Regions from separate parts of the Streptomyces sp. NPDC048462 genome, predicted to be linked through region 1. Evidence: riboswitches for the same ligand, from Rfam matches in the RefSeq annotation. Region 1 holds a riboswitch; each other region holds the start of a gene.
The links. Region 1 has a riboswitch for cyclic di-AMP ahead of ACGFU6_RS30815 (peptidoglycan DD-metalloendopeptidase family protein). Riboswitches for the same ligand answer to the same signal wherever they lie in the genome.

Region 1 (9,444 bases):
CGGGGACGCGGACTGATGATCGGCATCGAGTTCGGCCGGCCGTCCTCGCTGAAGCTGCGCAGCCGCTGGACCATGCTGCAGGCGGCCCGCAAAGGCCTCTTCGCGCAGATGGTCGTCGTACCGCTGCTCCAGAAGCACCGCATCCTCACCCAGGTCTCCGGCGACCACCTCGAAGTGATCAAGCTGATTCCGCCGCTCGTCATCGACGAGGCGGACGTGGACCGGTTTGTGACCGCGTTCACAGCGGTGATGGACGACGCGCACAACGGCGGGCTGATGTGGGACTTCGGCCGGACCCTGGTGAAGCAGGCCGTCGCCAACCGCTGATCAGCGGGGGTTTTGCCTGGGAGGCAATAAATTTGCCTCCCAGGAAAGACCCTGGCCCAATGGACACATGAATCCTCCAGAAGGAGGGGTGGCCGACGAGCTGCCCGGTGTCGCACCGCGCCTGCGTGATCTGCGCCGCGGCCGAGGGCTCACCCTGGAGACCGCCGCCCAGCGCGCCGGGCTCTCGCCCGCCCATCTGTCCCGGCTCGAAACGGGCCGGCGCCAGCCCTCGCTGCCGATGCTGCTCGGACTCGCCAGGATCTACGGTACGACGGTCTCCGAACTGCTCGGCGAGATCCCCCCGGAACGTGACGCGATCGTCCGCGCCCGGAAGTTCGAGGGGGCCGAGGCCGACGGCTGGATGTACCAGCAGGCGGGTGGTCCGGGCCGGGCGATGCAGGCGCTGCGCGTCAGGGTCCCGTACGGCGCGCAGGGCGACCTGGTGCGCGTCCACCCCGGTGAGGAATGGCTGTACGTCCTGGCCGGGAACCTCCGGGTGACCCTCGGCGAGACGGTGCACGACCTCGGCCCCGGCGACAGCGCGCACTTCGACTCGCTCACCCCGCACCGGATCGCGGCACCGGAGCGCGAGGGCGCCGAGCTGCTCTTCGTCCACACCCTGCTGCAGAGCCCCGCCGCCGAGCTGTGCCTCGGCAGCGGAATCCACCGTCGCTGAGACGCCGTCCCCGCCACCGGCCCGGCCGGTCGCCAGAGAGGACTGTCATGTCCGATTCCGAGAACTACGACCCGCTCACCCCGGCCGGGCGCAAGGACGCCGACACCCAGGAACGCAAGATGCCGCGCGGGCTCGTCATCAGGCTGTTCGCCTACCTGGTGGCCGGGCACGTCATCGCGGGCTTCCTCTACCTGCTGTTCGCGGTGGGGATGCACAACCAGTAGCCGCCAACCCCGTGGCCCCTGGCCCGGCGGACGCTCACGCCTCTTCGAGGAGCCGCTCGCGCAGCCGCTCCCGCGTCGCGGGGGTGATCCTCAGCCCCTCGGAGAGGTAGCGCTCGGTGCCGCCCCAGGTCTCGTCGATCGTGGCGAAGGCCGCGGCGAGGTATTCGCTGTGGGCGCCGAAGAGGGGGCTGAGGAGCTCCATCACCTCGGGCGACATGCCGGCCGCCGAGGTGTCGCTGCGGCGGACCCGGTAGCGGCGGTGGGCGTCGTTGGACTTGAGGTAGTCCGCCTCGACGGCCTCGCGGCCGACGCCCACCGCGAGCAGCGAGACCGCGATCGAGAGCCCCGCCCTGTCCTTGCCCGCCGCACAGTGCATCAGGGCCGGGACGCTGTCCTCGGCCAGGGCGTGCAGCACCCGGCTGTGCTCGGCGGTGCGGTCCAGGATGATCGAGCGGTACGAGGAGACCATCCGCGCCGTGCCCTGGCCGTCGCCGAGGATCCCGCGCAGCTCGTCCATCTCGCCGTCGCGCACCATCCGCCAGAACTCGCTGCCGTCCGCCGGGTCGGTGAGCGGGATGTTCACATTGCGCACGCCGGGCAGCTCCACGTCCGCCCCGTCCAGCTTGAGGTCCGCCGCGTTGCGGAAGTCGAAGACCGTGTGCAGCCCGAGGCCGCCGAGGAACGCCGCGTCCTCGGGGGTGGCGCCCGCCAGGTGACCGCTGCGGAAGAGCCGTCCGTAGCGAACCCGGCGGCCGTCCGTGGTGGGCAGTCCGCCCACGTCGCGGAAGTTACGGACCCCCGCCAGCTCGGGTTCCGTCGACGGGGTCTGCGGCAGCTGCTGCGTCACGGTCACTCCTGGAGGCTCTGCCGCCGACGCGTGTCGCCGACGGGTCCACTCCCGTGACGATACGACATCGGATATTCAGCCGATCATCCCGGCGGCGGCTCTGATGCCGCCACCGTGCGCCGCCTCTTCGTGGAGCGCCGGCGGGGACGATGGGCATGACATGTCCGTATTGAGGCTTTTAGTCGAACATGCCGTGCTTATGCGGGAGATGGTCACCCGCTCGTGAGCGGGATCATATCCGTGACGGTGTGTGGCGGCGGGCCCGTTGGGTAATCCGTACGCCGCGCGGAATGCCAAGATCCATAATCCACGGAGTGTCACCGTAATTCCGTGCCGATTTCCCGGGGCGGAATCCGGAGCGGAACCCGTGGCTTGTTTCCGCCGTCCCGGCTCGCTTACGTTCCATGTCAATCCGGATGGAACGCCTAATCCTGCCGCCGTCCGGAATTCGCACCCACTCACCGTGTGGCAGGAGCGGGGGAACCAGGTAAGCCGCCGACCGGAGAGATCCGGCCGGCTCGGGGTGAAGTCGCGCCAGGCGCGACCGGGCATCTCCAGCCCGAACCCGACAGCTCACCTCGTAGGCGCCGGAGAGGAAATTCTTCATGCCCATCCCGGGTAAGCACCGCCGTCCCAAGTCCGCCACCATCGCCCGCGGCGTCGTCGTCGCGAGCGCCGGCGGAGCCGTCATCGCGCTTCCGCTGCTCGGCGCCACCGGTGCCAACGCCGCGGAGCAGGCCGCTCCCGCCACCGCGCAGTCGGCCGCCGCGCACGCCACCCCGGCCAAGCCGGTCGCGGACAAGCAGTCCGGCACCAAGACCTACTCCGTGGTCTCCGGCGACTACCTGTCGAAGATCGCTGCCGAGCACAAGCTCAAGGGCGGCTGGGAGAAGCTGTACCAGGACAACCGCAAGGTCGTCGGCGACGACCCGAGCCTGATCTTCCCGGGCATGAAGCTGACCCTCGGCGGCAAGGCCTGGGGCCACGCCCCGGCCACCGGCTCGCACACCTCCACGGGTGACACCACCCCGTCGAAGGCCCCGTCGAAGGCTCCGGCCAAGACCGAGTCGAAGGCCCCCGCGGCCTCCACCGACACCCAGGCGTCCAACACCGCCTCCGCCGACCAGGGCTCGTCCTCCGGCTACGTCCACCCGGTCCCCGGCAACCACACCACCGCCTACCGTGCCTCCGGCGCCAGCTGGTCCAGCGGCAGCCACACCGGCATCGACTTCCCCGTCTCCACCGGCACCAGCGTGAAGGCGATCACCTCCGGCACCGTCGTCACCGCGGGCTGGGGCGGCGCGTACGGCAACGAGGTCGTCATCAAGCACGCCGACGGCCACTACTCGCAGTACGGCCACATGTCCTCGCTCTCCGTCTCGGCGGGCCAGACCGTGACCGCGGGCCAGCAGGTCGGCCTCTCCGGCGCCACCGGCAACGCCACCGGCCCGCACCTCCACTTCGAGGTCCGCACGGGTCCGGCGTACGGCTCGGACATCGACCCGATCGCCTACCTGGCGTCGCACGGGATCAACGTCTGATCCAGGCGGTACCGGTCCGGTGACCCGGACCTGAGCAATACAGCGGAGGGGCGGTGCGCGGCGGCGCACCGTCCCTCCGCTTATGTGCGGCCGGTGTTCGGAGGACGGTCGCACTTATTCCCCCTTTACCGAAATCTGACTGGGTGGTCTATCTCACCACCCGTCAACCCCGTATTACGGTCGCGTAGGTCACAATCGACGGTGCAGGATATGCCCTTGTGGCAGACGATTCGAGAAACATCCGACAGGGCGTCATCAACCGACAGGGCGCCATCGAGTCGTACGCGGCGATTGGCGACAGTTTCACCGAGGGAGTCGGCGACCTGGGCCCGGACGGGACATTCGTCGGCTGGGCCGACCGGTTGGCGGTAATCCTCGCCGACCAGCTCCCGGACCTCGAAACGGCGCAGGACACCACGGGTGCCGCGCACGGAAACTTCCGGTACGCCAATCTCGCCGTACGAGGACGCCTCCTCGACCAGATAGTCGAGGAGCAGGTACCGCGCGCCAAGGAACTCGCCCCCGACCTGGTGAGCTTCTGCGCGGGCGGCAACGACATCATCCGGCCGGGCACCGACCCCGACGACGTCGCCGAGCGCTTCGAGCGCGCGGTCGCCGAGCTGACCCGGTCGGTCGGCACCGTCATGGTCACCACCGGCTTCGACACCCGCGGCGTTCCGGTGCTGCGCCATCTGCGCGGCAAGATCGCCACCTACACCGCCCATGTGCGGTCCATCGCGGACCGCTACGACTGCCCGGTGCTCGACCTGTGGTCGCTGCGCTCCGTGCAGGACCGGCGCGCCTGGGACGGCGACCGGCTGCACCTGTCACCGGAGGGGCACACCCGCGTCGCGCTGCGCGCCGCCCAGGTCCTCGGTCTCGACGTGCCGGCCGACCCGGACCAGGAGTGGCCGCCGCAGCCGATCCGGGGAACTTTCGAGGTCCGGCGCGACGACATCCACTGGGCCCGCGAGTACCTGGTGCCGTGGATCGGGCGGCGCCTGCGCGGCGAGTCCTCCGGCGACCACGTGGCGGCGAAGCGGCCGGACCTGCTGCCGCTCTGAGGGGCCCGGCCGCCCGGACCCCGGGACGGCCGTCCCCACAGAGCCGTGCATCTTGGCAGCAGTGCGCGTCGGCAGAGCTCAGGACATGCTGCCCCGGCATACCGTCCCCGGGGCCGGGGTGCGGCCCGTGCGGAGGTAGTGGTCGATCTTCTCCGTGACACAGCGGTTGTTCGGGTATGTGCCGTGGCCCTCTTCCTCGGCCGTCAGGAGGACGCCGACACCGTCGCCCAGGGCGCGGACCATGCGGCGGGCGCCGGGGTAGGGGGTGGTCGGGTCGCCGGTGCCGCCGACCACCAGGACGGGGGCCGCGCCGTCGGCGTTCACCTGGAGCGTGGCGCTCTCGCCGTCGAACGGCCAGCCGTAGCAGAGGTAGACGCCGGTGGACCAGGCAGCGCCGAAGACGGGTGAGGCCGCTTTGACGCGGGCCTCGTCCTTGCTGAGGCGCTCGACGCCGGGGCGCAGGCTGGAGTCCGCGCAGGTGATCGCGGTCCTGGCCGCGCGGGTGTTGCCGGGCGGGGTCGCCGTGCGGTCGGCGGATCCGATGGTGTCCGCGCCCTTGCTCAGCAGACGGCCGTCGTTGTGGTCGATCAGCGCGGTGAGGGCTTTGGCGAGCGGCGACCAGCCGTCGGTGCCGCGGTCGAGATGGTCGCTGACGGCGTACGCGAGCTCGGCGGCGTCGATCTTGTTTCCGGAGCCGGCCGGGGCGGGCTTCTTCTCCAGACGGTCGGCCAGGTGCGCCATGCGCCGCGCGGCCTCCTCGGGCCCGTCACCGGTCGGGCAGTGGCGGATACGGGCCGCGCAGTGCACGGCGAACCGGTCGAACGCCGCCTGGACCGCCTTCACCTGCGACAAGTTCTTCTCGGTGTGGTCCTCGGTCGGATCGACGGACGCTTCGAGGACCAGCCGTCCGACGTGCGACGGGTACAGGTGGGCGTAGACCGCGCCGAGCGCCGTTCCGTACGAGACGCCGAAGTAGTGCAGCCGCTTGTCGCCGAGGAGGTACCGCATCAGGTCGAGGTCGCGCGCGGTGTGCGAGGTGCCGATGTACGGCAGGAGCGCCCCTGAGTGCTTGGCGCAGGCACCGGCCCCGCCGTAGCCGGTGTCGTCCTCGGTCTTCCCGCAGCGCACGGGGATGGTCACGCCGGTGCCGCGCGGATCGAAGGAGACCAGGTCGTAGCGGTCGAGCAACGGCTGGTACTGGCTGAGGAATGCGGGCAGCCCGCTCACACCGGGCTCCCCGGGGCCGCCGAAGTTGAGGACGAGCGAGCCGATGCGCCGGGCGTTCGGGCCGGTGGCCTTGTGGCGGATCAGGGCGACGTCGATCGTCCTGCCGTCCGGCTTCCGGTAGTCCAGGGGGGCCTTCATGGTGGCGCAGTCATAGCCCGTGCGCGCGGTGGCGGGCGAGGTGCAGCGGGACCAGTGGAGGCGCTGGCCGGTGGTGAACGCCGCGGGCAGACCGGCGGGCGGGTTGTCCGCGGTCAACTCCGTACGCGGCTCCGCCTTCTTTGCGGGAGCGTCGCGCTGGAGCCAGGCACCGACGAACCCCACCGCGACGAGGAGGATCCCGGCGACGATGTACGCGCCGGCCGAGAGACCCGGTCTGCGGCTTCGTATCGGATATCCGTCACTCATCGAAATTCCCGCGCTCCCCCTGGACGCCCGCCCCGTGCCCGCATCCCCGTACCCGTGATCGTCCGATCATCGAACGGGTGCAGATTACAGGCCGCTGCCCGGGACCGGCAGTGGCGCCCACGGCAGCCAGGGGCCGGTGATCCGCGCCCGGGGGGCTACGCCCGCGCCCGCCCGATGCCGAGCAACGGCCGGGCCGGTACGCGCTCCAGCACTCCGCCGGCGAAGACGTCGTACAGCGGCAGCGTCTCCAGATGGACGTAGCCGATATGGCAGTCGCACACCGCCAGCGGGCACGCCCGAGGGCCCAGCGCGTCACGGTAACTGCCGTCGTACAGATTGCCGAGCTCGGCCCGGACGAAGTGGCAGCGGCGCACCGTGCCTTCCCCGTCCACCGAGATCACGGACTCACCGGTGCGGCAGGGCAGCCCGGCCGAACGGTGCGGATGGCGGCTGTACGGGAACAGCGGGTCGATCTCCGTCCACCGGCCGGCCTCCTCGTCCGTATAGGTGTGCCCCTCCGCGGCGTTGACCCAGAGGTACACCTCCCCGGGGAGCGCCGCCCGCAGCCGCCGGGCCTCGTCGAGATGGTCCTCCAGACCGACCACACCGACGCTGTGCCGGATCCCCAGGGACCTCAACTCCCCGCACCTGGCCAGGAAACGCTCGTACGGCGTCTGGCCCGGGTGGTAGGTGCACCAGAGCGCGACCTTGTCCCGGCCCGCGGTTCCCGCCTCGGCGAGCCACTGCGTGCGCCCGCTCAGGTTCGTCTGGATCGCCACCCGGCGGATGTGCGGCAGCCCGGCCAGCTCGACCATCGCCCGGCGGTACCAGGAGCGCACCAGCCCCTCGCCCCACGGCGTGAACAGCACCGAGATCCGGTCACCCCGCTGCGCCGCCGCCCACGCCGTGAACCGCTCCAGCGCTGCCCGGTCGGCCCGCAGCTGCTCCCGGCTGTCGCGCCGCTTGGCGAACGGGCAGTACGGGCAGTCGTAGTCGCACGAGGCGAGTGGGCCCCGGTAGAGAATCGTCAGGTCCATCCGGGGCTCACTTCAGCTCGTACGAGGCCATCGCGGCCCGCACGGCAGGGGAGAAGAGGTCGGGACCCAGCGCGTCGGAGTGCGCCAGCCCCTCGGGGGACAGGCGCAGCAGCCCGGCGGCCGGAGCGTCCGGATCGAGCCAGCCCCGCTCCTCGAACAGAGCCAGCTCAGCGGGGAAGTCCTCCTCGGGGCCGCTGCCGAACCGCTCGCGGTACTCCGACAGCCGCAGCCCGCCGGCCTGGAGGACCGACTGCAGGAGGTGACGGCGGCGCGCCTCGTCGCCGTCGGTGTACCGGCCCACCTCCGCGCGGGTGAAGTCCTCGGTCGCCGTGTAGCCGTCGATGATGGACCGCACCTCCCGCATCTGGACCGCGTAGTCGAAGGAGTAGTGCAGCCGCGAGGTGTACGAGCGGGCGCCGCAGCCCAGCCCGATCATCCCGTCGGTCTGGCAGGCGTAGTCGTCGGGACCCCCGGCGGCCGGGGCACCGGCTCGCCGGAACATCCGCATCGACACCTGCTCGTAGCCGTGCGCCAGGAGATGATCGCGCCCGGACCGGTACAGCCGCAGCCGCTGTTCGTCCCAGGCGGATTCCGCTTCCGCCGCCGACGCGCCGGTGCGGCCGAGGCCGGTCAGCGGACGCACGTACAGCGGGTAGAGGTACAGCTCCTCCGGACGCCACTGGAGCGCCGCGTCCAGGGAGGTCTGCCAGCTCGCCTCGTCCTGCCCGTCGATGCCGTAGATCAGGTCGATGTTGAGGACCGGGATGCGGGCGTCCCGGATCAGCCCCAGGGCGGCTTCGACGTCCGCCCGGCGCTGCGGACGGACCGCCGCGCGTGCCTCGTCCTCGACGAAGCTCTGCACACCGATGCTGATCCTGGTCGCCCCCCGCTCGGCCAGCACGGCCAGCCGGTCGGCGGTCGCGGTCGACGGTGACGTCTCGACCGACAGGGGCACCGACCGGAGATCGGCGCCCATCCGCTTCTCCGCTATGTCGCACAGGCGCTCCAGCTCACCTGCCGTCAGGAAGGTCGGGGTACCGCCCCCGAAGGCCGCCGCGGCGAAACGCACCGGCTCGGCGTCGCCCAGCGCGTCCCGCACGGCCGTCGCCTGCCGGTCCAGCGCGTCGAGGTAGCGGGTGGTGAGCTCGTCGGGGGCGCCGACCCGGGTGAAGAGGTTGCAGAAGCCGCAGCGGACCTCGCAGAACGGTATGTGGAGGTAGAGCGAGAGCGCGTCCTTGCGTTCCCCGGCCCACAGCTCGCTCAGCGCGGGCCGCCCGCCGGGGTCATCGGACAGCCTGCCGTACGCCGTCTTGTGCGGGTAGGCGTAGACGTAACTCTGGTAGGGGCGGGGCGAGTACGGGCTGTTCATCGGGCGGTGGCCCCCGGTTCCAGGAAGAAATGGGCGTAAGGAACGGTCCAGACGGACTCGTGCCCGAGCCGGTGACCGGTGTATCCGTCGTCGCCGTACGCCGTGCCGTGGTCGGAGCAGACGATGGCGAAGGCGCGGCGGCGGCTGCTCGCGGCGGCGAAGAGCCGGCCGATATGGGCGTCGACGTACTCCAGCGCGGCGGCGTGGGTCGCGCGGCTGTCGCCGGCGTCCCGGGTGGCCCCCGGCAGGTGGAACCAGTTCGGCTGGTGCAGCGCGGAGACGTTGACGAACAGGAACAGCCGCTGTTCGGCGGGGAGCCGCTCGACTACACGCTCGGCACGGGCCACCTGCGCCTCGAAGGACCTCTCGGACGCGACACCGAACTCGGTTTCCCAGTGCGCCTCCTGGAACATCCCGGGCAGTACCGAGCCCAGGGCACCCTGCCGGTTGAAGAACCCGACGCCTCCGATGCACACCGTGCGGTACCCGGCCGACGCCAGACCCGAGACCAGGTCGGGGGCGTCGAAGACGAAGGTGGGCTCCGCGGTGGTCTCACTGCCCGCGAACCGGGCGGCGAACAGTCGCGGATGGGGCCCCGGAGCGGCCGGTGTGGGCAGGAACCCCGCGAAGATCGCCTGGTGCGAGGCGTACGTGAAGCTACCCGGGGCGTGCCGCCGCTCCCAGCCGCCGGCCGGCAGGTGCCGGGCCAGGTTCGGGATACGGCCGG
Region 2 (9,444 bases), on a different contig from region 1:
CGGTACGCCACCGGCGACGACCCGGCCCGCTCCTTCGAGATCCGCCACCGCATCGGCCAGCTCCTGCTCGCGCTCGGCGACCACGCGGCGGCCATCGCCGGGCTGCGCTCACTCCTGTACGACACCGAGCACAGATACGGACCGCACCACCCGCTGCCCGTCGAGCTGCGCCGCCAGCTGGCACGCCAGCTGCAGGTCCGCGGCGGCTGAATCCCGGCGGCCACGGGCCAGTTCACCCAATGGTCGTCCACCGGCCACACCCGGCATCCGCTCCCGACATATTGACCGGCTGATGTACATTCGTGCTGATCTCGCTGGTGGTGCCTTGCTTCAACGAGCAAGAGATACTCGAACGCTTCCATGAACGCGTGACGGATGAGATGACCCGGCTGGGTCATGACTTCCAACTCGTGTACGTCGACGACGGGAGCGCGGACCGGACCCTGCCGATCCTGCGGCAGCTCGCCGCCGCCGACCCACGGGCCCGCTACGTCTCCTTCAGCCGCAACTTCGGCAAGGAGGCCGCCATGCTGGCCGGCCTCCAGCACGCCGAGGGCGACGCCGTCGTCATCATGGACGCCGACCTCCAGCACCCGCCGGAACTCGTCGGCCGCATGCTTCAGGAGCACGCGCACGGCTACGACCAGGTCATCGCCCGGCGCACCCGCAAGGGCGACCGCGTCACCCGGACACTCACCGCACGCGCCTACTACTGGCTGATCAACCACCTCGTCGACGTCGAACTCGTCGACGGAGTAGGAGACTTCCGGCTGCTCTCCCGCCGGGCCGCCGACGCCGTACTCGAACTCACCGAGTACAACCGGTTCTCCAAGGGACTCTTCGCCTGGGTCGGCTTCCCCACCACCACCTTCAGCTACGAGAACGCCGTCCGCGAAGAGGGCCGGTCCGCCTGGACCTTCGGCAAACTCCTCAACTACGGACTCGACGGACTCCTCTCCTTCAACAACAAGCCGCTGCGCGCCGCGCTCTACCTCGGCCTGCTGCTGCTGTCCCTCGCTCTCGTCTACTCCGGCTGGATCGTCGGCGTCGCCCTGGTGAAGGGCGTCGACACCCCCGGATACGTCACCCTCCTCGTCGTCGTCACCGCACTCGCCGGCGTCCAGATGGTGATGGTCGGGGTGGTCGGGGAGTACGTCGGCCGGATCTACTACGAGGTCAAGCGCCGCCCGCATTACCTGGTACAGGCCACCAACACCCGGCTCCGCGGCCAGGAAGCGGCACCGGAACCCCTGGAGTTCGTACGCCGATGACGGTCAAGGGACAACTCGTCCGCTTCGCTCTCGTGGGCGTCGTGAACACCGGCACGTACTACGGCTGCTACCTCGCCCTGCTCACCCGGCTGCCCTACATAGCCGCGCACGTGGCCGCCTTCGCGCTCAGCATGGCCGGGTCGTTCTTCCTCAACTCCTGGTTCACCTACCGGACCCGGCCCACCTGGCGGAAGTTCCTGCTCTTCCCGCTCACCAACGCCGCCAACTTCGTCATCACCACCGGCGGCGTCTACCTGCTGGTCGACCTGGCCGGCTTCAGCAGCCGCTACGCTCCGCTGGTCGCGGCGGCGGCCGCCATCCCGATCACCTTCGTGGTCTCGCGCACGATCATGCTGCGACCGGACACACCACCGAAACCCCCCGTACCGGTGCGCTGACAGGCCGGCCTGGGACCCCACATCCCCAACTCCTCCCGACTCGTTGGTCGAATCAGTGGCCGGGACCGGATCCACTGCCTAACATCGATCACCGCAAGGCTTTGTGCACCGCCGCACAATCTCCTCGGGAGGCTCCTTTGCACCGCCGCCGTCGCACCGCGCTCACCGTCTCCGCCGTGACCCTCGTCGCAGCGCCGCTCCTCTCCGCCTGCGGCAGCCAGGCCCACCCCGGCGCGGCAGCCGTCGTGGGCGGTGACCGGATCGCGATGTCCACCGTGCAGGCCCAGGTGGCGGACGTGCGCGACGCGCAGGGCAACTCCGCGCAGGCGGTGCAGGCCACCGACCAGTCCGGCCAGCTCGTCCGCGCCAAACTGCACGGGATCATCCTGGACCGGGTCCTGGACCGGGCCTCGGCGGACGCCGGGGTCACCGTCAGCCGCGCCGAGATCCAGCAGATGCGCCAGTCGGCCGTCGCCCAGTACAAGGGGGAGAAGGGGCTGCAGGCCGCGGTGCTCCAGGAACGCTGGCTCGCGCCCGGCCAGATCGACGCCTTCCTGCGCGAGCAGATCCAGCTGACCAAGCTCTCCCAGGCACTCGGCGCGGACCCGTCGAGCCCGGCCGGCACGAAGGTTCTCGGCGACGCCCTGGCGAAGGCCTCCAAGGCCCTCGAGGTCGACGTCAACCCGCGCTACGGCAGCTGGGACAACAAGCAGATCCAGCTCGGCGACTACAAGGCCCCCTGGATCAACCAGGTGACCAAGCCCGAGCAGACCCCGGCGGAGGCCGGGGCGTAACAGCGGCCGTGCGGCCGGGTAGATTCGCAGCGTGAACGCTGAAGACCCCGGCCGTATCGTCCTGCTCACCGCCAGCCACCGCGTCGCGCCCGGACTGCTGTCCTGGCCCGCCTGGCAGACGCTGCAAGCCGCCGACCGGGTGCTCTGCGGGGAGCCCGGCCAGCCGCAGCTGCCGTACCTGCGCGAGGCGGGCATCACCGTCGAGCCGGCCGTCCCCGACGCCCAGGAGCTCGTCGCCTCCTGCACCGGGGGCCGGACCGTGGTGGTCCTCACCGGCGGCGAGGGCAACCAGCCGCTGACCGACGGGCTGGCACGGCTGGCCGGTTCGGGGCGGGTGCAGATGCCGGACCTGGAGCTGCTGCCCGGTTCGTACGACCTGCCGGGCGCGCGCCTCCTCGATCTCGTCCAGGTCATGGACCGCATCCGGATCGAATGCCCCTGGACCTCGCAGAAGACCCACAAGGGCCTCGCCAAGTACGCCATCGAGGAGGCGTACGAGCTCGTCGAGGCGATCGAGGACGGCAACCGCGAGGAGCTGCGCGAGGAGCTCGGCGACGTACTGCTCCAGGTCGTCTTCCACGCGCGCATCGCCGAGGAGGACGAGCAGGAGCCGTTCTCGGTGGACGACGTCGCCGCCACCCTCGTCGAGAAGCTGATCCACCGCCACCCGCACGTCTTCGGCGACGAGAGCGCCGAGACGCCGCAGGACGTCCACGCGCACTGGCTGCGGACCAAGGCGATCGAGAAGCAGCGCGAGTCCGTCACCGACGGCGTCCCCCTCGGCCAGCCCGCCCTGGCGCTCGCCGCGAAGCTGGCCGGCCGCGCCGCCACCGCCGGACTCGACGTGCCGCTCCCCGACGGCGAGGGCGGCGACATCGGCTACCGGCTCCTCGCCCTGGCCGTACGCGCCCAGGAGGACGGCACCGACCCGGAAGCCGCCCTGCGCGCCGCGGGCCGCGCCTACCGGGACGCCATCAGGGCGGCGGAGGGCAACGGATAACGTCGGGGGGTGAACGACAGCCCCGCCGGCACCGGCCCCGCCCACCCGGCCGACGCCGTGCCGCCCGCCCCCGAACTCTTCACGTGGGAGTTCGCCACCGACCCGTATCCCGCGTACGCCTGGCTGCGCGAGCACAGCCCCGTCCACCGCACCACGCTGCCCAGCGGGGTCGAGGCCTGGCTGGTGACGCGGTACGCGGACGCCAGGCAGGCCCTCGCCGACGCCCGGCTGTCCAAGAACCCGGCCCATCACGCCGAGTCCGCGCACGCCAAGGGGAAGACGGGGATCCCGGGCGAGCGCAAGGCCGAGCTGATGACGCATCTGCTGAACATCGACCCGCCCGACCACACCCGGCTGCGGCGTCTGGTGTCCAAGGCGTTCACGCCCCGGCGCATCGCGGAGTTCGCGCCGCGCGTGCAGGAGCTGACGGACCGCCTTCTCGACTCCTTCGTCGAGAAGGGGGAGGCGGACCTCATCCACGAGTTCGCCTTCCCTCTCCCCATCTACGCCATCTGCGACCTGCTGGGTGTCCCGCCCGAGGACCAGGACGACTTCCGGGACTGGGCGGGCATGATGATCCGCCACGGCGGCGGCCCGCGCGGCGGGGTGGCCCGTTCCGTGAAGAAGATGCGCGGATATCTGCTCGAACTCATCCACCGCAAGCGCGAGAACCCCGGGGACGACCTGATCTCGGGGCTCATCCGGGCGAGCGACCACGGTGAGCACCTGACCGAGAACGAGGCCGCCGCGATGGCCTTTATTATCCTGTTTGCCGGTTTTGAGACGACTGTGAACCTCATCGGCAACGGCGTCCACACCCTGCTGGGTCACCCGGAGCAGCGCGAGCGGCTCCAGCGGTCCCTGGCCGAGGGGGAGACGGGGCTGCTGGCCACCGCGGTCGAGGAACTGCTGCGGTTCGACGGCCCGGTGGAGCTCGCGACCTGGCGGTACGCCACCGAGCCGCTGACCATCGGCGGGCAGCGGGTCGGCGCGGGCGACCCCGTGCTCGTGGTGCTCGCCGCCGCCGACCGGGACCCGGAGCGCTTCGACGGCCCGGACACGCTCGACCTCTCACGGCGTGACAATCAGCACCTCGGCTACGGGCACGGCATCCATTACTGCCTGGGAGCGCCGCTCGCCCGGCTGGAGGGACAGGCCGCGCTGGCCACGTTGTTGAAACGCCTCCCGGACCTGCGACTTGCGGGAGAAGCTGCCGATTTGCGCTGGCGTGGCGGGCTCATCATGCGTGGACTGCGCACGCTCCCGGTGGAGTTCACCCCCGGGGCCGTCACCGACGAAGGTGACACTCTGTCAACATTGTGACTTTCGCGTGATCTCCGCTGCATCGACTTGTGACACACGTTCGAGTCCCGCTAGGTTCACCGTTCGACTCACCAGTCACTCGTCAGTCACACGGAAGGCATTCCCATGGGCTCCGCGAACGGCAGACACCGTCGCCCTCGGCAGGCACCCGCGATCATCGTCGCCGCAGGCGTGACCGGATCGGCCATCGCCATCCCGCTGCTCGGCGCGGCAGGTGCGCACGCCGCCGACGCCTCGACCTGGGACCGGGTCGCGGAGTGCGAGAGCGGCGGCATGTGGAGTGCCGACCTCGGCAACGGCTTCTACGGCGGCCTGCAGTTCTCGCAGGAGGTCTGGAAGTCCTACGGCGGCGAGGCGTACGCCTCGCGCGCGGACCTCGCCAGCCGCTCGCAGCAGATCGCCGTGGCGGAGAAGGTGCTGGACGACCAGGGGCCGAAGGCGTGGCCCAGCTGCGCCGTCATCTCCGGCCTCGCCGCGGACGGATCCCTGCCGGGCGTCGACCCGGGCGTCGATCCGGCCGCCACCCCGGCCGCCGACCCGTCGGAGAGCGCGGACCCGTCCGCGAGTGCCGACCCGTCGAAGAGCGCCGACCCGGCGGACGACGCGGCCGAGGACAAGACGAAGGCCCCGTCGGACGACTCCACGGCCGGCCCGGCCGACAGCAAGGACAGCAAGGACCGCAAGCCGGACGCCTCGGCCTCCCCGGACGCCACGCCTCCGGCGTCCGGCTCCTCCGGCGAGACCGGCCCCGCGGACGGCCGGGACGGAGCCTCTCCGGCCGCCGAGACGGGCGGCAAGCACCGCGGTGCGCCGGCCCCGGAGCGGACCGGCGACGGGCGGGACTCGGGGCGGCACGCCTCGCGTGGCGAAGGTGACGGGCGCGCCAAGGGTGCGCCTGCCGCCGACGGCACGTACACCGTCCGGCCCGGCGACAACCTCTGGGCGATCGCCGACGCGCAGGAGCTGCCCGGCGGCTGGACCGGGCTGTACGAGGCCAACAAGGCGGCCGTCGGCTCCGACCCGGACCTCATCCTGCCCGGTCAGCACCTCGACCTCGGCGTGAAGGCCGGCTGAGACCGGCCGGGACGACCAACTGAGGCGACCGGCTGAGGCCCAGTCAGGGCCGCCCTGGAAGCAGCGGTGGAAGCGGCCGTGGAAACGGTCTGATCAACAGCTGAAATCACCTCGAATCCGGGGTACTTAAGAGACCTATGTCCCACTTTGAACTAAGTGAGACATGGGTCTCTTTGCGTGAACTGGCGCGTCTTGTCCGGGAGCTCCCTCCGCATCCGTTCCGACCTGCGCAAACAGGCGTTTATCCGATGCAAGGAAGGGCTGTTTATCCGGTATGTCCTTCTTTGAATGTAGGGGTTGCGTGTGTTTACGGTCAGAACCGCTCGCACCGCGGGCCCCGTCGACCGTCACGCCGAATCCTGCCGTCGGTCGAAGGGAACAGACGCGTAAAGCGCCGTAGGCAGGAGCGGGGGACCCAGGTAAGTGCCGGGCCCGATCGTCGCAGGACGGATCAGGACCGGCTTGGGGTTAAGTCGTGCGCTAGGACGTGCGACCGGGCAACTCACTTGGCCCGAACCCGACAGCTCACCTCGCAGGCGTCGGTGAGGAGAAGTCTCGATGCTGCTCAACAGCAAGGGCAACAAGCACCGCCGCCCGTCCAGGGCCGTCCGTATCGCCACGCTCGCCGGTGTGACCGGTGCCGCCATCGCCGTGCCCCTGATGGGTGCCACCGGCGCCTCCGCCGCCTCCGTCTCCACGTGGGACGCGGTCGCCCAGTGCGAGTCCGGCGGCAACTGGTCCATCAACACCGGCAACGGCTACTACGGCGGTCTGCAGTTCTCGCAGTCCAGCTGGGCCGCCGCCGGCGGTACGCAGTACGCGGCCCGCGCCGACCTGGCCAGCAAGTCCCAGCAGATCGCCGTGGCCGAGAAGCTCCTCGACATGCAGGGACCGGGCGCCTGGTCCTGCGCCGGTGCCGGCAACCTGAGCAACGACGGCGTGGACCCGGGTGTCGACACCGGCTCCGCCGCTCCCAAGCAGGAGTCCGCTCCCAAGCAGGAGTCCGCCCCGGCCCAGCAGGCCGAGCCGAAGAAGGCCGAGCGCACCGAGGCCCCGGCCACCAACCGCTCGGACCGCTCGACCGCCCCCAAGGCCGAGCAGAAGAAGACCGTGACCACCCCGACCGGCGAGAAGGTCAAGAAGGGTGACGGCGAGTACAAGGTCGTCACCGGCGACTCGCTGAGCAAGATCGCGGCCGACCACGACGTCAAGGGCGGCTGGGAGCAGCTGTTCAAGCTGAACAAGGACATCGTCAAGGACGCCGACATGATCTTCCCGGGGCAGCAGCTGCACCTGGTGAAGTAGTCCGGCACTCTCCTCGCCGATCGCCCGGCCCGGCCCGCGTCTTCCCCCCACGCGTGCCGGGCCGGGGTCTGTCGGTCGCCGGTCTGCGGGCCCGACGGGCCGGGAAACTCCGGGTGATTGTTCAACTGTTGTAGTTACTGGTCAGTAAATTTCTGGTTGTTCGCCCCGCTATCACCGCCCTTGGGTCCTTTTTCGTCCCAGGGGACGGGCGGGCGGCCGACTGAGACGGCCGGGCCGGTTAGGCTCTTGTCGCAAGGCCAAAGCGACCCTGCGCAACCAGCGTCATATCCCAGAAGGAGATGCCTCGTGCCGTCCATCGACGTCGTCGTAGCCCGGGAAATCCTCGACTCCCGGGGCAACCCCACGGTCGAGGTCGAGGTTGGCCTCGACGACGGCAGCACGGGTCGTGCTGCCGTTCCGTCCGGAGCCTCCACCGGTGCGTTCGAGGCCATTGAGCTTCGCGACGGTGACCCCAACCGCTACCACGGGAAGGGCGTCGAGAAGGCGGTCCTCGCCGTGATCGAGCAGATCGGCCCGGAGCTCGTCGGCTACGACGCGACCGAGCAGCGGCTGATCGACCAGGCCATGTTCGACCTGGACGCTACCGAGAACAAGGGCTCGCTCGGCGCCAACGCCATCCTCGGCGTCTCGCTCGCCGTCGCCCACGCCGCGTCCGAGGCCTCGGACCTGCCGCTGTTCCGCTACCTCGGTGGCCCGAACGCGCACCTGCTGCCCGTCCCGATGATGAACATCCTCAACGGTGGGTCGCACGCCGACTCCAACGTGGACATCCAGGAGTTCATGATCGCCCCGATCGGCGCGGAGTCGTTCTCCGAGGCCCTGCGCTGGGGCGCCGAGGTCTACCACACCCTGAAGAAGGTCCTGAAGACCAAGGGCCTGTCCACCGGTCTCGGTGACGAGGGCGGCTTCGCGCCGAACCTGGAGTCCAACCGCGCCGCGCTCGACCTCATCGTCGAGGCGATCAAGGAAGCCGGTTACGCCCCCGGCAAGGACATCGCGCTCGCGCTCGACGTCGCCGCGTCCGAGTTCTACAAGGACGGCACGTACGAGTTCGAGGGCAAGTCCCGCTCGGCCGCCGAGATGACCGAGTACTACGAGGAGCTCGTCTCCGCGTACCCGCTGGTCTCCATCGAGGACCCGCTGTACGAGGACGACTGGGCCGGCTGGAAGGTCATCACCGACAAGATCGGCGCCAAGGTGCAGATCGTCGGCGACGACCTCTTCGTCACCAACCCGGAGCGCCTGGCCCGGGGCATCGAGGAGGGCTCCGCCAACGCCCTGCTCGTCAAGGTCAACCAGATCGGTTCGCTGACCGAGACCCTGGACGCCGTCGAGCTGGCCCAGCGCAACGGCTTCAAGTGCATGATGTCCCACCGCTCCGGCGAGACCGAGGACGTCACCATCGCCGACCTCGCGGTCGCCGTGAACTGCGGCCAGATCAAGACCGGCGCCCCGGCCCGCTCGGACCGTGTCGCCAAGTACAACCAGCTGCTGCGCATCGAGGAGATCCTCGACGACGCCGCGGTGTACGCGGGCCGCTCGGCGTTCCCGCGGTTCAAGGGCTGACAAGCCCGACCGGGTCCAGCGACCCGGCCTCCGTCCGTCCCCGCACTCGGTCCCGTACCGTGTGCGGGGACGGACGTGCGTAATGGGGAGGCGGAGACATGGCCGCGAAGGACCGGGACCGGTTCTCCACCGCGACCCGGCTGAGGCTGCTCGGTGAGCAGACCGCAGCCCGCGTCTACCGTTCCCAGAGCAAGCGCCAGGCCCGCCGCTCCCGCCTCACCGGCCGGGCGGCCTTCCTGGCCCTGGTCGTCTGCTCCCTGATCGTCGCCCTCGCGTACCCGATGCGGCAGTACGTGTCGCAGCGCGACGAGATCGCGGACCAGGAGCGGCTCGCGCAGGAGGCCGAGGCACGCACCGAGGAGCTGCGCGACGAGAAGGCGCGCCTCCAGGACAACGCGTACATCAAGCGGCTGGCCCGCGAGCACCTGCACTACCTTCTTCCGGGGGAGACCGGCTACACCGTGGTCGATCCCGACGCGGTCAAGGAGCGCAACGGAGAGCCGGACGAGTCCGGCCGGCCGTGGCACTCCAACCTGTGGGACGGCGTCGACAGCGCCGACCGGGGCTGACCCGCGTTCCCGTCCTTTCGCATTTCCCCGTTCGTCTGCGCAACCGCAGTTCAAGGGGCCCGATCAGAACCTAGGCAGGCATGGAAACGCCCCCTCCCCAGACCGAGTCCACCGCGCCCACCG
Region 3 (9,444 bases), on a different contig from region 1:
GCCCTGCCCTTTCTTCCCCTACCGCTGCGCCGGCCGGGTCCGCACAAGGCCTGGCTGCCGTCCGCACTGCTGAGAGCGACCGCGCTGGAACTCGTGGTGCTCGCCGGACACGCACTGATCTACCCCACCGGCATCACCGGCGAACGGCGCACCACGCCACGCCCGGCGGCCGGCCCGGTCCCCGTACCGCCCGGGACCACCGCCCTGCCCAGCACGAATGCCGGAGCCGGCGCGAGCACCGGGCACACGGACCGGCCGCCCGTCGTGCTCCTGCACGGCTTCATCGACAACCGCTCCGTGTTCGTCCTGCTGCGCCGCTCACTGGCCCGGCACGGCTGGCGCCATCTGGAATCGCTCAACTACTCCCCGCTGACCTGCGACATCCGCACCGCCGCCGAGCTGCTCGGCCGCCACATCGAGGAGATCTGCGCCCGCACCGGACACCGCGAGGTCGACGTCGTAGGACACAGCCTGGGCGGCCTGATAGCGCGCTACTACGTACAGCGGCTCGGCGGTGACCGGCGCGTCCGCACCCTGGTCACCCTCGGCACGCCGCACGCCGGCACCGCCGTCGCCCCGCTGGCCAGCGCCCACCCGATCGTGCGGCAGATGCGCAGCGGCTCCGCCCCGATCGAGGAGCTCCGGCTGCCGGCGCCCGGCTGCCGCACCCGGTTCATCAGCTTCTGGAGCGAGCTGGACCAGGTCGTCGTCCCCGCCGAGGCGGCCTGCATCGAGCACCCCGACCTCGACGCGGTCAACGTGCGGGTCAGCGGGATCGGCCATCTCGCGCTGCCCGTGCACCCGGCCGTGGCCGCCGGAATCCGCCAGGCGCTCGACGCGGACGGGGCGGCGCGCGAGGCCACCGGCGCCGCGTCCGTGGCCTGAGGCCACGGTCTACCAGCCTGCTCCCTGCCCGCCGGTCGGCCGGCAGGGAGCCGCCACCCCCCGAGGACGGCTCGCAGTGATCAGGAGTGCCCTTCGGCGGTGATCAGTGACCAGCAGCGGCCGGCCGGAATGTCTCGATTCCGGGGGCATCAGTGGCGGCCTCCGCAGCAGCGGCCCAGCGGCGCGAAGGCCCCTGGGAGCGCGGCCCGATGAGCCTCCCTCGGCAGGTCAGACCGACAGCGTCCGACCGGGTCGGCGCTTCTTCCACGGCAACCCCGGTCAGCCCGGGGACGCACGCCTTCCCCGGTCCTCCGACCTCAGTCGCACGGGCGGACGACTCTTCGGGATGACGCAACCGGCGCCCGCGGATCAGAGCATTGGTGCAAGCGGGCAGCGGACATCTTCCGCCCGCACCACATCATCGACCGGAGGCCCCCATGAGCCGTGTGAATCCCGCGAGTTCCCTGTTCCGCACCCGCGGGGCAGCGGCCTTGGCCATCGCTGTAGCGATCATGGCTTCCGCCACCGCGGCCACTGGTGCGACAGCGTCCGTCCGCTCACGGGAACGACCGGTACGGGCGGACGTCACCGGATCCGCCGAGTTCCGTCTGCCGTACCTGGAAGACGCCGACATCCGCTCGCTGGCCTTCGACGCGCACGCCGCCCCCTACAGCAGGCCTTTTCCCGGCGTACCTACCGGACTGCCGACCGACGCGTACGGCACGGTGAAGGTCTCGCACTACTCCGCGGAGAGGGGCATCACCTATACCGCCGAGGGCACGGTCGACTGTCTGGTGACCGCGCCCGGCAGCAGCGCCACCCTGACCGCGGTCATCACCGAGGTGAGCACCGGAGGTCCGGACTGGGTGGGAAAGCGGCTGGGGTTCAGCGTTTATGACGGCGGCACGGACAGACCCGGGAAGGTGTCACGGGACCGGGTGGGGTTCTCCTGGGACGACGGGGTGAACTGGACGACCGGCTCCGACGAACACATGGATTCGGTCGGATCCTGCATGGCACCGGCCCCCTTCGCGCCCGTGGCAAAAGGTGGCTACCGGGTCCGGCACGCAGATCTGCCGCCCTGGCCGACGGTGGGCTGATCCCCCGGGCGGAACCGTGCCGCAGCCGGCGGACCGAACCACTACTGATCCACGAGGCCTCCCCCGAACCCTCAATCCCCCGCCCGCTCACCGCCGTCCGTGAACCAACCGTCACCGGGGGGAGTGGCACCGGCGCCTGGCGCGACAGCCACGAGCTCGGTGGCGGGATCGCCCCGGACCCCCGATGGACACCGCGTCAACGGCTGACACCACTCCCCCCAATAGAACAAATTTCGAACATAGAGCCAAGGCTGTGTGAGTGGTCCGTCGAAAGACGGCCGATTGCCCGTTTCTGGAGCACCCGCGGGCCGTGGAAGATTGTCGGTGTCGCATACCGCCGGGTACAGTCGCGGCCACTGCTTTCCCCCGGGGTCCCCCACGGGCCCCGGACCAAGGTCCTGCTGCCGAGGCGAGAGAGAAGTTGGTGAACGACCAGCACCCCCACGCCGGGTATGTCGGATACGACAGCCACTCCACAGGCGGCTTCGACGACGACCCGCTCTTCGGCTCCCTCCCCAGCGGTTACGACGGTTCGTACGACACCACGACCGGTTACGCGGCCCCGTACGACAACGGCCAGACCGGATACAGCGGGCAGTACGACAGCACCCAGTGGGACACCGGCGCACACCGGACCGCCGAGTACGACCACACCAGCGGTTACGCGGCCTACGCCCCCCACCCCCAGCAGTACCCCCAGTACGACGCGGCGCCGCAGCAGTACGACACCACAGCCGCCTGGGCGACGACCGACGGTCACGGCGCGAACATCCCGTCGCAGGGCGGCGCCCCGGACGCATCGGGCCAGTGGGACACCTCCGGCTGGTACGCCAACGGCCAGTGGTCGAGCGCCGACACCGCGGGATACGACTCCGGCGCGTACGACGCCACCGCCTGGAACGCGGGCGCCACGCCCGAGCACGCACAGCAGACGTCGCAGAATTTGACGGCATCGCACGAATCCGAACAGACCCGGCAGCATCCGTACGAGACGCACGAGTCGTACGGAACACCTGAGGCGTACGGGACATACGAGGTAGCCGAGGCGCACGAGGCCTACGAACCCTCCCGAACCGCCGAGTTCAGCCTCCCGGAGCCGGAGCCCGAGTCGGAGCCGGTCCCGGAACCGCCCCCGTCCCCCGCCGACTCCCACCGCCCCGCAGGCCGTCAGGTCTCCCGCGGTGGCAGCCGCAGCCGCAGGCGTTCGCCCGCCAAGCGCTCCGCTCTCCTCACCGTCGCCGTTCCCTCCGCCTGCGTGATGAGCGTGGCGGGCATCGCCGCCGCCTCCGTGGGCGGCATGGGCGGCGGCGAGGAGAAGAAGGACGACACCACGACGATGGCGGCCGCCGACCCCGGGACGGTCGAGCCCGTCGCCGCCAACAACAAGCTGGACACCCAGCTCGCCAACCTCAGCGCCGACGCGGAGAACTTCGCGGACCGCGCCAGCCGCACCCAGGAGCGCATCGACCTGAAGGAGCGGCAGGCCACCGAGAAGAAGAAGCGCGAGGAGGAGGCCGCCCGCAAGGAGGCCCTGCGCCCCAAGTACGTCATGCCGGTCAAGGATCACGGTCTCAGCGCGTACTTCGGCCAGGCCGGGGTCAACTGGATGTCCGTGCACACGGGCATCGACTTCCCCGTGCAGTACGGCACTCCGGTGATGGCGGCGACCGACGGCACGGTCCGTACGCAGTTCAACACCGCCTACGGGAACATGGCCATCGTCACGATGGCCGACGGCACCGAGACCTGGTACTGCCACCTCAGCAGCACCCGGATCCGCTCGGGCCACGTCAAGGCCGGTGACGTGATCGCGCACTCCGGGAACTCCGGCAACTCGACGGGCCCCCACATGCACTTCGAGGTGCGGCCCGGCGGCGGCGCGGCCGTCGACCCGCTGCCCTGGCTCCGCAGCCACGGCATCGACCCGACCTGACCTGGCCCCTCGTTCCGGCCCGGGGCGTCCCGGGCCGGAGCGCTACAGCTTCTGGACCGGGGCGTACCGCAGCAGCAGCTTCTTCGGCCGCTCGTCCCCGAAGTCGACCGTGGCCTTCGCCTGGTCCCCGATGCCGTCGACCGCCGTCACCGTGCCCAGACCGAACTGGTCGTGGGTGACCCGGTCGCCGACCACCAGCGTGATCGTGGGCTTGTCCGACGTCCGCCGCGTCGCGAAGCCCGAGGGCCCGGAGCGCGAACGGGACGAGGACAGCGACGAGGTGATGCCCGACGTCGGTCCCGCAGGGGCGCCCATCGGGCCCTTGCGCTTCCACTCCAGGTGCTGCTCCGGGATCTCCTCCAGGAACCGCGACGGCGGGTTGTACGAGGGCTGGCCCCACGCGCTGCGCATCGACGCCCGGGTCAGATAGAGCCGCTCGCGGGCGCGGGTGATGCCGACGTAGGCGAGCCGGCGCTCCTCCTCCAGCTCCTTGACCTGGCCCAGGGCCCGCATGTGCGGGAAGACGCCGTCCTCCATGCCGGTGAGGAAGACCACCGGGAATTCGAGGCCCTTCGCCGTGTGCAGGGTCATCAGCGTGACGACTCCGGAGCCGTCGGTGTCCTCGTCGGGGATCTGGTCGGAGTCGGCGACCAGCGCGACCCGCTCCAGGAACTCGGCGAGCGTCCCCGCCCCCTCCTCCTCGCCCCGGTCCTGCTCGAATTCGAGTGCGACGGAGGCGAGCTCCTGGAGGTTCTCAATCCGGGTCTCGTCCTGCGGGTCGGTGGAGGCCTGGAGCTCGGCCAGGTAGCCGGTCCGCTCCATGACGGCCTCCAGCACCACCGCGGGGCCCGCGCCCGACTCGACGATCGTGCGCAGCTCCTCCATCAGCGTGTTGAACCGCTTGACGGCGTTCGCGGAACGCGCGGCCATGCCGTACGCCTCGTCGACGCGGCGCAGCGCCTGCGGGAAGGTGATCTTCTCGCGCAGCGACAGGGCGTCGATCATCGCCTCGGCCCGGTCCCCGATGCCGCGCTTGGGCACGTTCAGGATGCGGCGCAGCGGGACCGTGTCCTCGGGGTTGGACAGGACCCGGAGGTAGGCCAGGACGTCCCGGACCTCCTTGCGCTCGTAGAAGCGCACACCGCCGACGACCTTGTAGGGCAGGCCGACCCGGATGAAGATCTCCTCGAAGACACGGGACTGCGCGTTCGTCCGGTAGAAGATCGCGACGTCACCGGCCTTGGCGTCGCCCGCGTCGGTCAGCCGGTCGATCTCGTCCGCGACGAACTGCGCCTCGTCGTGCTCGGTGTCCGCGACATAGCCGGTGATCCGGGTGCCGGAGCCGGCGTTGGTCCAGAGGTTCTTCGGGCGGCGGCTCTCGTTGCGCTCGATGACGGCGTTGGCCGCGGACAGGATCGTCTGGGTGGAGCGGTAGTTCTGCTCCAGCAGGATCGTGGTCGCGTCCGGGTAGTCCTCCTCGAACTGGAGGATGTTGCGGATCGTCGCGCCGCGGAAGGCGTAGATCGACTGGTCGGCGTCACCCACGACGCACAGCTCGCCGGGGGCGTCGGCGGCACCGGCCGGGCCGACCAGTTCCCGTACGAGCGTGTACTGGGCGTGGTTGGTGTCCTGGTACTCGTCGACCAGGACGTGCCGGAAGCGGCGGCGGTAGTGCTCGGCGACGTCGGGGAAGGCCTGGAGCAGGTGCACCGTCGTCATGATGATGTCGTCGAAGTCCAGCGCGTTGGCCTCGCGCAGCCGGGACTGGTACATCGCGTAGGCCTGGGCGAGGGTCTTCTCGAAACCGTCCGTGGCCTGGCCGGCGAAGGTCTCCTCGTCTATCAGCTCGTTCTTCAGGTTCGACACCTTGGCCGTGAACGACTTCGGCGGGAAGCGCTTCGGATCGAGGTCGAGATCGCGGCAGACCAGGGCCATCAGCCGCTTGGAGTCCGCGGCGTCGTAGATCGAGAACGAGGAGGTGAAGCCGAGCTTCTTCGACTCGCGGCGCAGGATCCGTACGCACGCGCTGTGGAAGGTCATGACCCACATGGCGTTGGCGCGGGGGCCGACGAGCTGCTCGACGCGCTCCTTCATCTCGCCCGCGGCCTTGTTGGTGAAGGTGATCGCCAGGATCTGCCCGGGGTGCACGCCGCGCTCGGCCAGCAGGTGGGCGATGCGGTGGGTCAGCACCCGGGTCTTGCCGGAACCGGCCCCGGCGACGATGAGCAGCGGGGAGCCCGCGTGCACGACGGCGGCACGCTGCTCGGTGTTCAGCCCGTCGAGCAGCGCGACGGCGTCGATGACCGGGCGGTGGGCGCCGTCCCGGTAGTACGCGTCGCGGGGCGGCGGGGGCCCGTCGAACACGCCTGAGAAGAGGTCCTCCGGCACCGCTTCGGGTGCGGAGTCCTCGGGGGGCGGCGGGGGCCCTTCCTCCGTGTGCTGGAGGCCGGCCAGGAAACTGTCGTCAAAGAGGCTGCTCATCGCTGTCCGAGTCTAGGCGGCCGCACTGACACCCCGGGGCCGCATGGGGAAACGCACACCGTCCGGGGCCACACACGGCGACGCCCGGCCCACCCTGCGTAGGGAATTCGCGCGCCGCGCCGGGCCGGACCGCACGGCTTCCGCAAGGTCACGAAAACGTATCGGGCATATCGAACATCAACCTTCACAGCGGCACCATGAGTTGGCTAGCGTGCTCGTTCGGACGGCCCGTACCCCCAAGAGGCGAACCACGCCGAGCGGGCGTCCACGTCGAATCCGGGCCGCCTCCAGGGGTCCGGAACCGGGGACCCACACGCAGCACCGGGGTGAATCGGTCCGAAACCCCCACCAGGACCGTAGGGCAGCCTTCCGTTCCGCCCGAACCCGACAGCTAACCCGGTAGGCGGTCCACGGAAGGAGATGCCGGCCTTGGCATCGCATCGCAAACCGCGCCCCCGGGTGCGCAGCTCCGCCCCGGCCATCGGGTTCACGACGGCCGCGCTCGCCTCGGTGACCCTGCTGTCCACACAGAGCGCGCTCGCGGCCCCGGCCCCGAAGCCCGGCATCGAGGACGTCCAGAAGAAGGTCGACGCCCTGTACCGGGAGGCGGGCACCGCCACCCAGCACTACGACGAGGCGAAAGAGGCGTCCGCCGAGCAGCGCACCAAGGTGGACACGCTGCTGGACGACATCGCCAAGCGCGCCGACAAGCTGAACGACGCCCGCCGCACCCTCGGCAACTACGCGGCCGCCCAGTACCGCGACGGCGCGCTCGCGCCGACCGCCACCTTCTTCCTGGCCAACGACCCGCAGTCGTTCTTCGACCAGACCCATCTCATGGACCGGATGGCCTCGAACCAGCAGCAGGCCGTCACGGACTTCCGTACGAAGCAGGCCGAGGCGTCGAAGAAGCGTGCCGAGGCGGTGACGAGCCTGGAGACGCTCACCGCGACGCAGACCAAGCTGCGCACCAGCAAGCAGAACGTGCAGACGAAGCTGACCGAGGCGCGCACGCTGCTGTCGAAGCTGACCGCCGAGGAGAAGGCGCGGCTGGCCGAGCTGGAGCAGAAGAAGAAGGCCGAGGCCAAGCGCAAGGCGGCGGAGCTGGCGAAGAAGCAGGCCGCCGCGGAGGCCGAGGCCGACCGCAAGGCCAAGGAAGCGGGAAGCGGGACCGGCTCGGACACCGGAACGGGCTCGGATGCCGGCACCGGGTCGGATTCGGGTTCGGGTTCGGACAGCAGCGCCTCGACGAAGGCCGAGAAGGTCCTCGCGTTCGCCAGGGCCCAGCTCGGCAAGCCGTACGTCTGGGGGGCGACCGGCCCGTCCTCGTACGACTGCTCGGGGCTGACCCAGGCGGCCTGGAAGGCTGCGGGCGTCACCATTCCGCGGACCACCTGGGACCAGGTGAACGTCGGCACCCGGATCGCCACGGATGACCTGCGGCCCGGGGACCTGGTCTTCTTCTACGACGACATCAGCCACGTCGGCATCTACAAGGGCGACGGCATGATGATCCACGCGCCGAAGCCGGGGGCCAACGTGCGCGAGGAGTCGATCTTCTACATGCCGATCTACGGGAGCGTGCGCCCCGGCTAGGGCGTGGCGTCGGACTGCCGTCGTCGCCCGGAGGGCGACCACGCGGTGTCAGGCGCGTGCTTTCGGCGTGCCGGCCTCAGGCTCCTGTACTGGACGTACTGGGGTCTGGGGCCGGTGCGACGAGGGCGCACGGGCCCGGAACGCTCCGGCCGGGTGCGCTCGGGCCGGGTGTGCTCAGGTCCAGATCGTGGCGATGAAGATGTTGACCATCGTCAGCCCGCCCACCGCCGCGAAGAGGCCCTTGTCGACCTTCTCCTCGTCCCGCTTGACGTAGACGAGCCCAAGGATGACGACGAGGATCAGCAGCTTGATGCCGATCTTGACGTTGTTCACGGGGTGGTCGTCGGCCTGATCGAGCCCGACCAGGGCGATCCCGGTGACCAGCATGGTCAGCGCGCCGTGCAGCATCCCCGGCACGAACCGCGCCGTCCCCGCGCCCATCGCCTTCATCTGGGTGAGGAAACCTCCCAGCAGGGCGGCGATCCCGATGATGTGGAGGGCGACGAAGACATCGATGAGTACACGCATGGTTCCGCACCCTAGCCCTGGCCATATCAGGCATCGGCAGCCAGGTCAGGCTTACTGGATGCTTGACTCATGAATGCACCAATTGCCTTACTCTGGTGCAATTATTCCGGTCACCCAACAACAACGAAGCGCCAAATTCAGGCAATAAGCGTCATTACGACTCTTCCCCGTGCCCCGGGTTTAGCGTCCCTACCAGGTGACCGGATCACCGCCGCTCCGCACCCGGGCGGCACCGTCCGGTCGCCCCGCCGAGAGATCCGGCGGCGGGCCGCTCCCCCTGTTGGCGACCCGCCGCCGGACCGGGCGGGCCCTCCGGTAGGCCCCGGCGGGCAGTCGACAGGAAGGACCACCGCCCTCGTGGCCGCGCACCGGAAACCCAAGCAGCGCCCGTACACCGGCTCTGCTGCCCGCACCGCAGCGACCCTCGCCCTCGCCGGGGCCGCGACCGCTGCCGCGCTGCCGGGATCCGCGCACGCCGACCCGACGCCCTCCGCCGCCCAGGTCAAGGCCCAGGTGGACCGGCTGTACCGGGAGGCGGAGGTCGCCACCGAGCAGTACAACGGCGCGAAGGTGAAGACGGCCGCCACCGCCAAGGCGATCGACGCGATGCGCGACGAGGCCGCCCGCAAGACCGAGCGGCTCAACGCCGCGCGCGAGGAGCTGGGTTCGTACGCCGCCGCGCAGTACCGCTCCGGCGGCCTGGACCCGTCGCTGCAGCTGGCGCTCTCCTCGGACCCCGACCAGTACCTGCGGCGCGCCTCGTACGTGGAGCGGGCCGCCGCCGGCCGCAGCGACGAGCTCCGCACCGTGCGGCGCCAGGTCGCGGACGTGGCCCAGCTGCGGTCCGAGGCGGCGGGACAGCTGGCCGAGCTCACCGCCCGCCAGGCCGACCTCCAGAAGCACAAGGCGACGGTCCGGTCC

Region 2: linked by a shared signal. The riboswitch ahead of ACGFU6_RS18395 (transglycosylase family protein) and the one ahead of ACGFU6_RS30815 (peptidoglycan DD-metalloendopeptidase family protein) in region 1 are both predicted to bind cyclic di-AMP.
Region 3: linked by a shared signal. The riboswitch ahead of ACGFU6_RS14200 (NlpC/P60 family protein) and the one ahead of ACGFU6_RS30815 (peptidoglycan DD-metalloendopeptidase family protein) in region 1 are both predicted to bind cyclic di-AMP.

The regions. Positions count from the first base shown of each region.
Region 1 covers NZ_JBICXG010000024.1:98,617-108,060, reverse strand. Annotated here, with positions in the region: gene ACGFU6_RS30835 (aspartate aminotransferase family protein) at 1-327, shown strand, start outside; gene ACGFU6_RS30830 (helix-turn-helix domain-containing protein) at 395-1,003, shown strand; gene ACGFU6_RS30825 (DUF6126 family protein) at 1,051-1,227, shown strand; gene ACGFU6_RS30820 (tyrosine-protein phosphatase) at 1,262-2,074, opposite strand; cyclic di-AMP (ydaO/yuaA leader) riboswitch at 2,487-2,676, shown strand; gene ACGFU6_RS30815 (peptidoglycan DD-metalloendopeptidase family protein) at 2,680-3,615, shown strand; gene ACGFU6_RS30810 (SGNH/GDSL hydrolase family protein) at 3,834-4,679, shown strand; gene ACGFU6_RS30805 (alpha/beta hydrolase) at 4,758-6,311, opposite strand; gene ACGFU6_RS30800 (STM4011 family radical SAM protein) at 6,467-7,348, opposite strand; gene ACGFU6_RS30795 (STM4012 family radical SAM protein) at 7,356-8,717, opposite strand; gene ACGFU6_RS30790 (STM4013/SEN3800 family hydrolase) at 8,714-9,444, opposite strand, start outside.
Region 2 covers NZ_JBICXG010000010.1:28,488-37,931, reverse strand. Annotated here, with positions in the region: gene ACGFU6_RS18430 (protein kinase) at 1-210, shown strand, start outside; gene ACGFU6_RS18425 (glycosyltransferase family 2 protein) at 303-1,271, shown strand; gene ACGFU6_RS18420 (GtrA family protein) at 1,268-1,669, shown strand; gene ACGFU6_RS18415 (SurA N-terminal domain-containing protein) at 1,807-2,463, shown strand; gene ACGFU6_RS18410 (nucleoside triphosphate pyrophosphohydrolase) at 2,495-3,463, shown strand; gene ACGFU6_RS18405 (cytochrome P450) at 3,473-4,786, shown strand; gene ACGFU6_RS18400 (transglycosylase family protein) at 4,892-5,860, shown strand; cyclic di-AMP (ydaO/yuaA leader) riboswitch at 6,243-6,414, shown strand; gene ACGFU6_RS18395 (transglycosylase family protein) at 6,419-7,165, shown strand; gene eno (phosphopyruvate hydratase) at 7,472-8,752, shown strand; gene ACGFU6_RS18385 (septum formation initiator family protein) at 8,851-9,321, shown strand; gene ACGFU6_RS18380 (DUF501 domain-containing protein) at 9,402-9,444, shown strand, end outside.
Region 3 covers NZ_JBICXG010000006.1:292,873-302,316, forward strand. Annotated here, with positions in the region: gene ACGFU6_RS14180 (esterase/lipase family protein) at 1-885, shown strand, start outside; gene ACGFU6_RS14185 (hypothetical protein) at 1,398-1,985, shown strand; gene ACGFU6_RS14190 (M23 family metallopeptidase) at 2,410-3,918, shown strand; gene pcrA (DNA helicase PcrA) at 3,961-6,399, opposite strand; cyclic di-AMP (ydaO/yuaA leader) riboswitch at 6,669-6,821, shown strand; gene ACGFU6_RS14200 (NlpC/P60 family protein) at 6,820-7,995, shown strand; gene ACGFU6_RS14205 (hypothetical protein) at 8,170-8,523, opposite strand; gene ACGFU6_RS14210 (NlpC/P60 family protein) at 8,881-9,444, shown strand, end outside.